3 regions of the Paenibacillus sp. BIHB 4019 genome follow, and region 2 is predicted to be linked to each of the others. Evidence: riboswitches for the same ligand, from Rfam matches in the RefSeq annotation. Region 2 holds a riboswitch; each other region holds the start of a gene.
The links. Region 2 has a riboswitch for cobalamin ahead of BBD42_RS18220 (energy-coupling factor ABC transporter permease). Riboswitches for the same ligand answer to the same signal wherever they lie in the genome.

Region 1: linked by a shared signal. The riboswitch ahead of BBD42_RS28855 (ABC transporter substrate-binding protein) and the one ahead of BBD42_RS18220 (energy-coupling factor ABC transporter permease) in region 2 are both predicted to bind cobalamin.
Region 3: linked by a shared signal. The riboswitch ahead of BBD42_RS30885 (ABC transporter substrate-binding protein) and the one ahead of BBD42_RS18220 (energy-coupling factor ABC transporter permease) in region 2 are both predicted to bind cobalamin.

Annotation. Positions count from the first base shown of each region.
Region 1 is NZ_CP016808.1:6,638,281-6,642,477, reverse strand. Features, by position in the region: gene BBD42_RS28865 (hypothetical protein) at 119-412, shown strand; gene BBD42_RS28860 (NADH-dependent flavin oxidoreductase) at 558-1,676, opposite strand; cobalamin riboswitch at 1,806-2,003, shown strand; gene BBD42_RS28855 (ABC transporter substrate-binding protein) at 2,172-3,800, shown strand; gene nikB (nickel ABC transporter permease) at 3,802-4,197, shown strand, end outside.
Region 2 is NZ_CP016808.1:4,188,778-4,192,974, reverse strand. Features, by position in the region: gene BBD42_RS18235 (energy-coupling factor ABC transporter ATP-binding protein) at 1-439, opposite strand, end outside; gene cbiQ (cobalt ECF transporter T component CbiQ) at 426-1,241, opposite strand; gene BBD42_RS18225 (energy-coupling factor ABC transporter substrate-binding protein) at 1,238-1,522, opposite strand; gene BBD42_RS18220 (energy-coupling factor ABC transporter permease) at 1,522-2,295, opposite strand; cobalamin riboswitch at 2,463-2,667, opposite strand; gene BBD42_RS18215 (DUF445 domain-containing protein) at 2,855-4,090, opposite strand.
Region 3 is NZ_CP016808.1:7,128,481-7,132,677, reverse strand. Features, by position in the region: gene BBD42_RS30890 (hypothetical protein) at 1-696, opposite strand, end outside; cobalamin riboswitch at 922-1,184, shown strand; gene BBD42_RS30885 (ABC transporter substrate-binding protein) at 1,466-3,040, shown strand; gene nikB (nickel ABC transporter permease) at 3,060-3,989, shown strand; gene nikC (nickel transporter permease) at 4,005-4,197, shown strand, end outside.

The DNA.
Region 1 (4,197 bases), 2.4 Mb from region 2:
TCAAATTGTTATTTGGACGATGGTTTTCATGAGCAAAATATACATGGGATGCTATAATAACAACAAAGTTGTCCAACCGAATGGTTATTTTATGAACTAGAAAACAGGAGGTATTCATTTGACTGAGGAAAAATATCCGGAACATTATTTTGAGCATTATATCGCTTGTGCAGGTACTTCTCATGTCAGCCTGGATCAGGAAGGATTTCGGGAGCTTGCTCAAACCTATCTTCATATTGAGGGAATCGAAGCCTTGCGGGAGCTAGTGCAAGAAATTCATGCTATTGCTGAAAATAACGATTGGAGCTTTTTTGCAGATCATTCAACGCCAATCGTTGAACCGCCGATGAAAATTGCCCAATTAAAGCTGCTGGCTCAAGAAGCGATAGCACTCGCTGCTTCTCAAGAGTAGTTGCTTGAAGCATTGCATGCTGCAAGCAAGTGGTTAAACCTCTCTTTTCATAAAAAGGCTCCAGCCTCATGAATGATAAGCTGGAGCCTTTTTATGCCTATTAGAGCCTAGTAACCTAGTAAAGCAATAGCATGGGTTTTAGCGCTTATTCCGTAATCGGGAACCAGCCTGGCGCGTGGGTAATGGCTCCCCATAAGCCATTCGGGATGACGAGGCGCTCCTGATCCTGCTTGGACAGCGTAGTCACAATATTCTGCTCATTGCCTTGCTTGATTTTCTCCGTCCAATCCGGGTCCATAATGAGCTCGCGGCCAAGAGCGATAAACGGCACGCCGGAGTTTTTCGCCTCAAGCGCTTCTTCTGCGGTTGTGATGCTGCCGACACCGATGAACGGAATGTGCTCGCTGTATTTTTCGACGAACCAAGCCATCCGGCTTTGCGAATCCTGCTCGCCTCTGCGCGGCTTCGACCAGAAATCTTGAAGCGACACATGCAAATAATCCAGCTTCATCTCGATTAGAGCGTTAACCAGATGGTACGAATGCTCCATCGTTAATCCTTCTTCTTCCGGCTCCTCCGGCGAGAAGCGATAGCCTACAAGAAACGGCTGCGGCGCCATAGCGGCTGCTTTCTTAACAGCTTCAACGACGTAGAGCGGGAACGCCATACGTTTATGAACAGAGCCGCCCCAGTCGTCGGTACGCACATTGGAAGCCGGGGAATAAAATTGCTGCAGCAGGTAGCCGTTGGCACCGTGAATTTCAACGCCGTCAAAACCAGCCTCAATCGCACGGCGTGTCGCTTCGCCAAAGTCGGCGATAATCGACTTGATTTCCTCCTCGGTCAGCTCGCGTGGCACAATTCCGCCCTCCTGCTGGGCAATGCTGCTGGCACTCACCAAATCATCATTGGGCACTAGGCCAGGGAAGCATGATCTTCCGCCATGGAAAATTTGCAAAATCGCTTTCGCACCTTGGCTTTTAATAGCATCGGCCAGACGCTTGAGGCTTGGAATCATAGCATCGGTATCCGCGCCAAATTCGCCGGGAAAGCCTTTGCCGTTGCGGCTCACGTAGACGCACGCTGTAATGACAATACCGGGCCCAGCACTGCGGCGGCTGTAGTAGGCAAGCTCTTCATCAGGCACGGTGCCGTCCGGATTGGACGAGCAGGTTGTCATGGGCGCCATGACAATTCGATTATGCACGGACATGCCGCTTGCGAAAGTGAATGGTTCAAATAAAGGCTGAAATTGTGGTTTCATCAGTAGTTCCCTCCAGTTACGAAATGCTATGTGCTTTATTTTATATCAGATAATTACGAAAGGAAAGTGGAGTGGAAAGGTTGCTTAAATGAAAGGGCTGGTATATAATCAACCAGATTTGCAAACAACTGAAAAATTGTGGGAATAAGGTGCAACAGCTGCGGCTGGAGCTTAAAAGGGAAGTTCGGTGCAAAACCGACGCGGTCCCGCCACTGTTACGGATTAGCTGAAGCTACAAGGCCACTGATTTCGCTTAGCGGGATTGGGAAGGCAGCTTCCAGCACAATTTCCGGTAGCCAGGAGACCTGCCTGTTCTGACAACACTGCTGTAACCTACGGAGGATAGGGAAGTGTTAGCGCGCATGCTTATTTGCTATGATGAAAAATAACAATAACAGGCAGCTCTATCTTTCCTATAACTGGAGGTAGAGCTGTCTTTTTTTTGCGGATTATTGCAGGAAGATGATTTTGCTAGAGGGAGAGGAAATAGAGAAAATGAAACGTACACAAATGGCAAAAAACAAAAAAACAATAGGTATTTTATTTAGCCTATGCTTGCTGCTGGCGCTAATGGGGTGCAGTGGTGCTAACGGTTCCAATGAATCAGGCAGCAATAATAAGCTGTCGCAGCAGTCTGCATCTCCGTCCGCCTCTACAGCAGCTGCTTCTGAAGAAATCGTGCTGGCTGCGCCGCGGGATTTGGCACCGGGCCCGCAGGATGCTTATTACACGAGCACCATTCTGTATGTATGGGAGCCGTTGATTTCCGCTTCCGAGGATGGCAAGCCTGCTCCAAAGCTGGCGGAGGCGTGGGAAATGTCTGCTGATGCCAAGGAATGGACCTTCATGCTGCGCAAAGGCGTCACCTTCCATGATGGCGCGCCATTCAACGCGGACGCGGTGCTTGCAAATTTTGCCCGTTACAAGCAAGTGAGCCCGAAAAGCTCGCCGTTCTATACGCTCGACATCAACCATTCATACCCAAGCCTTCAGGAAGTCGTGAAGGTTGATGATAGCACGATTAAGCTTGTTTTCGACAATCCGCAGCCGACGCTGCTGTATTCGATGATCAACTTCTCAAGCCCGATGTACAGCCCGAATAATTTTGACGAAAATGGCGACTTTAACGGCCTGCCGCAAGGGACAGGCCCTTTCAAGCTTGTGCAGCATGAGAAGGATCAATTTTCGCTGTTAGAGGCTTACGATGGTTATTATGGCGAAAAAGCAAAAGCCCAAAAAATCCGCGTCCGCGTCATACCGGACCCTGATACAAGGCTTGCTGCCCTGAAATCTGGGGAGATTTTGGGCGTTATGGATTTGGGCGCAATTCCTCCTGCCCTTGCCGAGGAGCTGCTGAAGGATGAACGCTTTGCTGTATCGACGGCAAAATCGACGATTTCCCATTACCTGCATCCGAACGGTGCCAAAGCGCCATTCAATGATGTGAAAATGCGTCAGGCGCTGAGCCTGATGATTGACCGCGAGCAGCTGGTGAAGGAGCTCTATTTGGGCTATCCGACCGCTACGGCGAACATTTTGAATGCAACATCGCCTTTTTACAAAGACATTCCAGTCGTCCATGATTCAGAAAAGGCAATCGCCCTGGCGCATGAAGTGCTTGGCGACAGCAGGCAGGCGGTTACGCTAATTGTGCCTACCTATGGGCTCGATCGTTATCCGTATAAAGCGCAAGCCGAGCTGCTCCAGGCTGTGCTTCAAGAGCTGCAGCTGGACGTGACGATTCAAATACTGGATGGTGCGGCTTACAAGGAAGCACAGGCACAAGGAAACTTCGATCTGGCACTGGCCATACAGGGGCTGCCGAATGGCGATCCATATTCGATTTTGAACAATTATATGGCGAGCGAAGGCTCAAGCAATATCAGTTATACGCTTGGTTACAGCAATGACCGTGTGGATGAGCTGTTGAAGCAGGTGAAGACGACGCTGGATATGGATGACCGCGGTGCGATTTATAACGAGCTGCAGGACATTGCAGCCGAGGAATTGCCGACGATTCCGCTGTTTAATGATGCGAGCTTAATTGCGTACAGCAAAGAAATTACCGGATATGGGGCACTTGTCTATGGTACAACGCTGCCGCAGCTGGAGCGGGTGCAATAAGATGGCCTATTTCATTCGGAGGTTGGCGGCGGCGGTTCCCGTCCTGATTGGCATTACGTTTATAGCCTTTGCCTTAAGCGTCGCCTCTCCGGGTGACCCGGCTGTCGAGCTGCTCAGCATGAACGGCTTCAGCCAGCCGACAGCAGAGCAAATGGCTTTGAAAAGAGAAGAGATGGGGCTGAATGATCCGCTGCTCATTCAGTATGGCCATTGGTTATCAAAGGCGCTGCAAGGTGATCTTGGCACGTCTTATATGACGAAGGAATCGGTTAGCGGCGAGCTGCTGCGCCGCCTGCCAGCAACATTAAGCCTATCTTTGTTAGCTGTTCTGTTTGCCGTCCTGCTTGGAGTGCCATCCGGCATGCTCATGGCGATCCGGCGCAATCGGCTATTCGAT
Region 2 (4,197 bases):
GCGCCAGTTCCTGCAAGTTCAGCTGCTGAACGATGCGCGCCGTACGTCTGTCAATTTCCTCTTCTTGAAGCCCTGCATTGCGCAGCCCATAGGAAATATCCTCATAAGCGGTATTCAGAATGAGCTGATGCTCCGGGTCCTGAAAAACAAGCCCGACGCGCCGTCTCAAGCTGGCGAGCTCTCTAGGCTTGTAAGAGAGCGGCTCGCCGCGCCAGCTTACGAAACCGGATTGCGGACGATTAATGCCAATAAGCTGCAAAAAAAGCGTCGACTTGCCCGAGCCATTATGCCCGCACAGCGCTACCTTTTTGTTCGCAGGAATGCGCAGCTCTAGCCCGTTTAAAGCAGACTTGTCCGTTCCGGGATAAGCATAGCTCACTTGGTTCATTTCCATAATGGTTGATGCCCGATCGTTATCCGCCAGCTTATTCACCTCCATACCGAAGCCATAGCTCTGCTGCCAGTAAAATCGTTAAGCCGAGCCCCGCTTCCGCCCAATGCCGGAGGCGAACCTTCCGCTTTACAGCAGGCGCAAGGCGGATTTCATTCGTAAATCCTCTTGCCATAAGCCCATTCGACAGCCCCTTGTATCGATGCATCGTTTTGACGAAGAGCCGCACAGCAATCGCCGCCGTATCTCGCAATTTGCCTTTAAAACCGTGTTGACCGCCCCGTGCACGCTGCGCGAGCAGCATAGCCCCCGCCGTATCCAGCAGCAGAAAGATGAAGCGATACATAATGATCATGAGCTCCAGTACAATTTGCGGCATTTTCAACCGCTTCAGCACTTGCAGCAGATCCGGGAAGGGGGTCGTCAAGGTGATGAAAAACATGCATGCCAGACAAGCAAGAATACGTGTAAAAATATGTCCGGCCAGCCCTAACGATGCCTCTGGCACATACAGGCTAAGCGGCTCCCATGAAACGAGCACCCAGCCTGCTTTCGCTGCCGCCAAGCTTCCTGCTGCACTGCCGCTGCTATTAGTAAATTCAATGAGCAGAGCGGGCAAGCTGAGAATGAACAGCAGGCAAGAGGAGAAAAGCAGCGCCGCATAAAGCTTGGCAGGCACTTTCGCATAGCCGACCGTCCACAGCGCAAGCCATGCGAAAATGGCAAGCTGTACGAGCGGATGAGCGATATAGGCAAGCAGCAGCAGAAGGGCTGCAAGCCCGCATTTCCAAAGGGCGGATAAATCCCGCAGCTTATTGGAATAAGAAATCGTATCAATCCATTTCATCATTGCTGCTTCGTTTTCCCTGATTTCCCTTTAATAAGGCCAATTACATAGCCGATTACTCCGGCGCCAATCGCAGCTTGCAGCGCAAACAGCATGCTTTCCGTTTCTCCCGGCAACTCAGCCAGCGGGGACGCCCATGGCTCATAATGCGGCGCAATCGTCTGGATCATTTCCTCCGCTGCGCCATCCGCGCCGCCAAATTCGGCGTTAATGAATAGTAAAGGCGCAACGGCAAGCAAAACAACAATGGCTAAAATCCAAATATTTTTGGCGCTGCGGCTCATTATACGCGCTCCCCTTTCATTCTCCGCTTCAAAATAGACAGCTCGTCTGTATTAAAAGATTGCAGCCAGTTCCAGATCAATACCGTCAGCAAGCCTTCGCTAATCGCAAGCGGAACCTGGGTAATCGCAAAAATACCGCCAAATTTCATAAAGGATGCGAGTATGCCGCCCTCAACAGCCGGAAAAGCAACAGCCAGCTGAACCGAAGTAACGATATAAGTGGCCAAATCAGCAACAGCGGCAGCAGAAAAAATCGCCACGCCTTGCTTGCTGCCTGAACGCATCAGCAGCCGATAGACGGCATAGCCCGCCGCGGGACCTGCAACCGCCATTGAAAAAGCATTCGCGCCAAGCGTCGTCAGCCCGCCATGTGCAAGCAGCACCGCTTGAAACAGCAATACCATAGAACCTAATACGCTCATGGGCAGCGGCCCGAACATAACCGTGCCAAGCCCCGTTCCCGTCGGGTGCGAGCTGCTGCCTGTAACGGAAGGAATCTTAAGCGCGGACAGCACGAAGGTGAAGGCAGCCGCCAAGCCCAGCATCAGCTTAAGCTCTGGTGCTTCCTTTGTAATTTTCCGAATGGCGCGTACACCCAGAATGAAAAAAGGAATAAAGGCCGCCCACCAAAAAATCGCCCACCCCACAGGCAAAAATCCTTCCATAATGTGCATCGCATAAGCGGATTGCGGCTCATTCACCAGTAAAAAAAGCGTAAACCCAATAACCAGCAAAGCGGTGCTAACTGCTGTCTTTCTTTTTAACTTGACCATTCGTTTCAATACCCTCCCCAATGTGTTCATGCCTGAAGACAACAAAAAATGACCGCTTTCCCTTCGCTGGGAAAACGGCCATGTGTACGCAGAAATAGACGGTTGCGCCAGCAAACAGACTGGTAGCAATCGCTTTCGTTCGTACACCTATCCTTTCCGCGAAGGCAATGTGGTGCTGGAACGAGGTAGGTCTCCTGGCTAGCGGATCATTATTTTCCTTCGTCTTCCCTGGCTGCCCTAAAGCTTAGGCCAAGTGACTCCTGCTGGTGAAGGAAAACTCCCCGATTACAGTGGCGGGACCGCTCGGGATTTGCACCCGATTCCCTGTTACCCTTTGACGTGCGCAAAGGCACCTCGTTCCATTTGAATCATTTTTTCAAAATATAGGAAAGGATCTGATGTTCCAATCCCTTGTCTATATTTCTTGGACTTAAAACACGCCGCGCCGCCAAAGGACGGAGACAGCCGTTTCACCTTGTATTCATGGGTCATTTTGTAGTTTGATCTTATCACAAAAAATTCAGGCTGTCCCCTATAAATGTAAACGGCTACTTCCCTGTTAGAAGAAGGACAAAATAACGCCTACGACAAAACCGCATAATGCGCCGTTGACGCGAATCCACTGCAAATCGTTGCCGACTTTTTCCTCCAGCATGGAGACGAGCGCCTTGTCATCCATCCGGTCGAGATTATCCCGAACGAGCGCACCAATGCGATAGTGATTATTCTCAATAAGACGAACGAGATAACCGCGAATGCCCTCTTCCCAATTGGCGAGCATTTCCTGCTTGCCGTTCAAATAATCCGTTGCAAAACGGTATCCCTGCACAATGGCGCGCCCTCCGCTGCGATGCTGCTCCTCCAGCTTGTCCAGCACGAGCTGTCTCAGCTCCTCCAGACGCAAATGGATGAAGCGTTCCGTTTCTACGCTGTCCACACCCTGTTCAATGAGCTGCTTCAGCTTGAGCATCAGCTCTTCGTTATCGGCAAGCTTCTCCGCCTGGGCTCTCACCTCAAGCAGCAGCTTTTGCCGATGCGGGCTTCCAGGATGGGAGAGCTCCTGCATCGTTGAGAGCAGCATGTTCTGGATCAAGCCGCCGAGCTTCTCCTCGTTCATAAAGCCGACGAAAGCTTGCAGTGCAAACCCCATGAAGCCGCCAACCTTAAGCTCCTCCAGCTTTTTGAAGGCGAGCTTGCCGAGCATTTCCTCGGTTTCACGCTTGCGAATCCAGTGGCCTACATGCTCCAGGCCGTAATCCAGCGCCCGTTCATCCCAGCGCTCATGGACGAAACGATCCGCCAGCTTGCGAACGATTGGCGTAAAATCCTGCTTTTTCACATAATCCGCCAAAAATCCATGCAGCACGCCGCTAACCCGCTCCAAAGGCACGCGCTCTACTGCCGACTGGGCAAAATCAACCGCTGCCAGCCTGAATTTGCGCTTGCCAATCAGCCGGGTCGCCGCCGATGCTGCTCCTGCGAACAGTTGAAAGCCAGACAGCTTGCGGGTAATGCTTTCTTTATTCAGCAGTTCATTTTCCATAGCGCTGATGAGCGAGTTGACGATTTTCGCCCGGTTTTTGAGCAGCAAGGACGTATGCGGAATGGGAATGCCCATCGGATGGCGGAACAGTGCCGTCACCGCAAACCAGTCGGCAATTCCGCCGACCAGCCCTGCTTCAAAGCCGCTTTCCAGTAGATGCGTCCACGTGTTGTCTGGCAGCCACCATCTCGTAGTAATGAAGCCTGCCCCCATAACGGCAAGCGAAATACCTGCTATATATCTTGATTTCATCGTTGTCCTCCTAATCGCGGGCCCCAGCGCCCTCCTGTTGCATATTGCCCTATTATACCAGATAATGAGGTGGCAAGCGTAAACGGCTGTGCCTGCCTTTGGCAGTA
Region 3 (4,197 bases), 2.9 Mb from region 2:
ATTAATACCGAAGGTTAGCCCTGGTGTGCCTAAAGCTTGGTTATAATGTTCATCCGTATGTGCCTTAGACAAGAGGTAGGCGTTCATCGTATTTTTCACATATGTTAGAGAAAAAGTATAATCGGTATTTTCGAGCGGCTTCAATAAATAAAGATGGTCTTTAAAATCATGGGCATCGATTTCTAATACATGGAATGCTCGATGAAAAGCTTCGTAATCACAGGTGATATTCGTTGAATATTTTCCGTTGGCATTATTGTCACAAAAGTACAGCTTTTTATTTGCATCATCATACCCATTTATCATGACTTCATGTGGGGATTTTGCCGAAATTTCATACTCTTTTATATAAAAACGATCGATCATAACGATTACATAATAGCCGCCATCAATCGATGCTTTAATAAAATCAAACAGGTCGTTATTTAAAATCGTCGAGCTTTGCCTGTCTAACGCTATCCGCTGAAAATCAATAAAAGGGCAGTCATAAAACTCAACCATTTTATCTCTATAATAACCGTTGAAGAAAAAGGTATATAATTGGTTTGGATCAGGAATATCGAATAAATTAATATAATTATTCATAAACCATAATTTTTCCGAGTCTACACGAGAGATAATAGAATAAAAATCACTGTAAAACCAATATGAATCAATAATTTGCTTTTCTTCAACTGGAAGGATTTTCACCGTCACTGTGATCATTCCTTTTCTATTTGATTAGGTTATCTATTGGGCTAACTTAATAAATAAGCTCATCATGCGTGAAGTAATTTCAATATAACATTACTGGAAAAAATATGAAAGTCTTATATTGAAAACACTTTCATATTCGAATTAAAGCCATTGACAGATTCCCGCTTCCTCCCTATGATTAAGAATGGATTACGGACAGGACGGGCTTATGAGCCTGCAAAACTTCATACTTGAATGAAAATAGGTGCGAAATGTTGGCTGGAACTTATACGTCTTCATTCGCTTAAAAGGGAAGTTCGGTTAAAGGCCGACACGGACCCGCCACTGTAAAGGGCAGCAGCTTACACAGGCTGCGCTCCCCTCACAAATAAGCCACTGGCTGATGAGCTTCTTTTCGTCGCAAGACGAATAGCAGAAGCTTACCCTAGCTGGGAAGGGAAGAGAGGGAGGCCCCAAGTCAGGAGACCTGCCTGTTTTAACATCACTGTTTGACCTACGGTGCTTAGGGAGGTGGTTGGTTATGCCCATTTATTGCAAAATGTCTAACGATTATTTGTTGCTTCATGGCAAGCAGACGCAGATAAGGTTTAGTTATTTAACATAAAAGCATTTCTGACTGCTTTCTTAAGGGTCGGGGATGCTTTTTTTTAATATAGGAAAGGATTTGATTTTTGTATCCTTTCTCTATATTTCTACGCGAAACGGCAGCTTTGCCGCCACAGGACGGCATTCGGCCGCTTACGCTTACTAGAAGGGGAGACGAAGAAACATGAACAACACGAAGAAGCCACTTAGCTTGACACTTGGAATGATGATCGTTTGCTTGATGCTGGTCCTTGCAGGATGCAGCACGAATGCTGGTCAAAACGCAGAGCAGGGCACGGATGCCGCCTCGGGAAATAACGCTGCTGCCGCTAATAAAACACTAACAATGGCGTACACATGGAACCCAGCAGGCGTTGATCCGCATGGCGACGATAGCTGGGATGTTATGCGCTCGGGCGCAGGGGAGACGCTAATTAAATTGAATGAGCAGCTGCAGCCATCCGCTTGGCTCGCGAAGGAGTGGAAGCAGGAGGATGCTAATACGTGGACGTTCAAGCTGGAAACGGGCGTAACGTTCCACGACGGCAAAAAGATGGATGCTGAAAGCGTAAAAGCATCGCTGCTGCGTTCCATTGCGAACAGCCATTTGGCGAAGGATTTGCTGCTAGTTAAAGATATTGAAGTGCTTGCGCCAGACGAACTGAAAGTGATTACGACACAGCCGAACTCGGCGATCATTTCCAGCTTGGCTGATCCAAGCACGATTATTCTTGATGTTGACAGCATGAAGGAAGCGGGCAGCTACCCGGCCATGACGGGAGCTTTCAAAATCAAGCAATTTACAAAAGACGTATCGCTTGTTGTTGAGCGTTATGATGGCTATTGGGGAAAACCCGCAAAGCTTTCAGAGGTGACGATGAAGTTTGTGACCGATGGCAACACGCGTCTGATGGCGCTGCAAGCTGGTGAAGTAGATGTCGCAACGGACATTCCGATTGACAGCATTGAGCTGGTAGAGAAGGACAGCAAGCTGGAAGTGCTGTCTGCCCCATCCGTTCGTACACATATGGTATTATTTAATATGAATTCTGCTTTGTTTAAAGAAAAAGCGAACCGCGAGGTTGTAGATCACGCGATCCCGCGCGAGGCGATTATTGAATCGGTTATGCGTGGTTACGGCACGAAAGCGAAAAGCCCGTTCCCGGAAATTTTGCCATTCGGCAAAGTGGCGGAGCAAGCAGCAGGGGAAACGACGGAACAATTGCTGGCCGCTGGCGGCTGGCAGAAAAATGCGGAAGGCATGTGGGAGAAGGAAGGCAAGCCGTTCGAGGCGACGCTTCTTACGTTCCCGCACCGACCTGAGCTGTCGGTTATGGCAGAGGTTATCCAAAATCAATTGCTTAATGAAGGAATTACCGTGAAAATACGCAAGGTTGAAAATATTGACGCTGAGCTTGCGAAGTCCGATTGGGACCTTGCTATGTACAGCATGCTAACGGCACAGACGGGAGATCCGCAATATTTCTTGAACATTTTCTATCAATCTGCTAGCGAATCGAACGTCAGCCATTATGAATCGAAGCCGCTTGAGACGGTAATCGATAAGCTTAACGATACGGCGGATACCGACGCGCGCAATGCGCTTGCGATACAGGCCCAAGATATTATTAATGCTGATTTGCCGCAGTCGTTTATCGTACATCCTGACAATGTATTTGGCGTGAAAAAAGGGGTAACGGGCTTCATACCGCATCCGATCGAATATTATTATGTGACGGCTGAAGTCGATATCCCTTAAGTAAAGGGTGAACTCAAGTATGCTTCGTTTTTGGCTCGAACGCGTCGCGCAAATGCTGCTCGTCATTTTTTGCGTAGCGACGCTGACCTTTATATTAATGAGGGTGTCTCCAGGCGATCCGGCGAGAATTTTGCTGACCACGCATAATATCCCGGCTTCGCAGGAGGCGATTGACGCGCTCCGGGAGGAAATGGGACTGACGGATTCCTTGTGGAGTCAATATATAGGCTGGCTAGGCGATGTATTTACATGGCAGTGGGGGACATCTTATATGTCCAAGGAGCCGGTTGCCGGGGAACTGCTCAAAAGGCTGCCCGCCACACTGGAGCTTGCTACTGCTGGCGCATTGGTCATGCTGCTGGCAACGTGCCTCATAGGCATGGTGACCGCAATTTTTTCAAAAGGGCTGCTGGACCGGATGGGCCGAATCCTTGCGCTGCTTGGCGCCTCGATCCCCTCCTTTTGGCTCGGTTTTTTATTGATTTATTTCTTCTCGGTCCGGCTTGGCTGGCTGCCTTCCATGGGACGCGGGGGCTTTGCTCATCTCCTCATGCCGGCGGTTACTCTTGGCCTAGGGCTTGGAGCGGTCTATGCCCGGGTTTTGCGGACGAATATGCTGGAGATGAACAACCAGAACTTCGTCAAAGCATCGCGTGCGAGAGGCTTGTCCAAAGGACGGATTTTCATTTTTCAAGTGTTCAAGCATGCCTTTTTGCCGATCTTATCGATGCTGGGGACAAGCTTTGCTTTTATGCTGGGAGGCAATGTGATCGTTGAGACGATCTTTTCCTGGCCCGGCGTTGGCAAATATATTATAGAAGCAATAACGGCGCGGGATTATCCGGTCATTCAAGGTTATGTCGTATTCACGTCCTTCTTGTTTGTCGCAATCCATTTGGCGGTGGAAGTTTTTTATGTACGCTTGGACCCGCGGCTGCGGGCAAGCTAGGAGGAACCCTTTTTTATGCGGACCCTTTTTCAAAAAAAGAATACAAGCTTGCTGCTTGGCATCGGCCTGTTTGCCATCATTGTGCTGCTGGGCTTGCTTGCCCCGTGGCTCGCGCCTCATAATCCGCTTCAGGTGAATCTGCCGAATCGGCTTCTGTCGCCGAGCGGCGAATATCCTTTTGGCACCGATCATTTGGGGCGCTGCATTT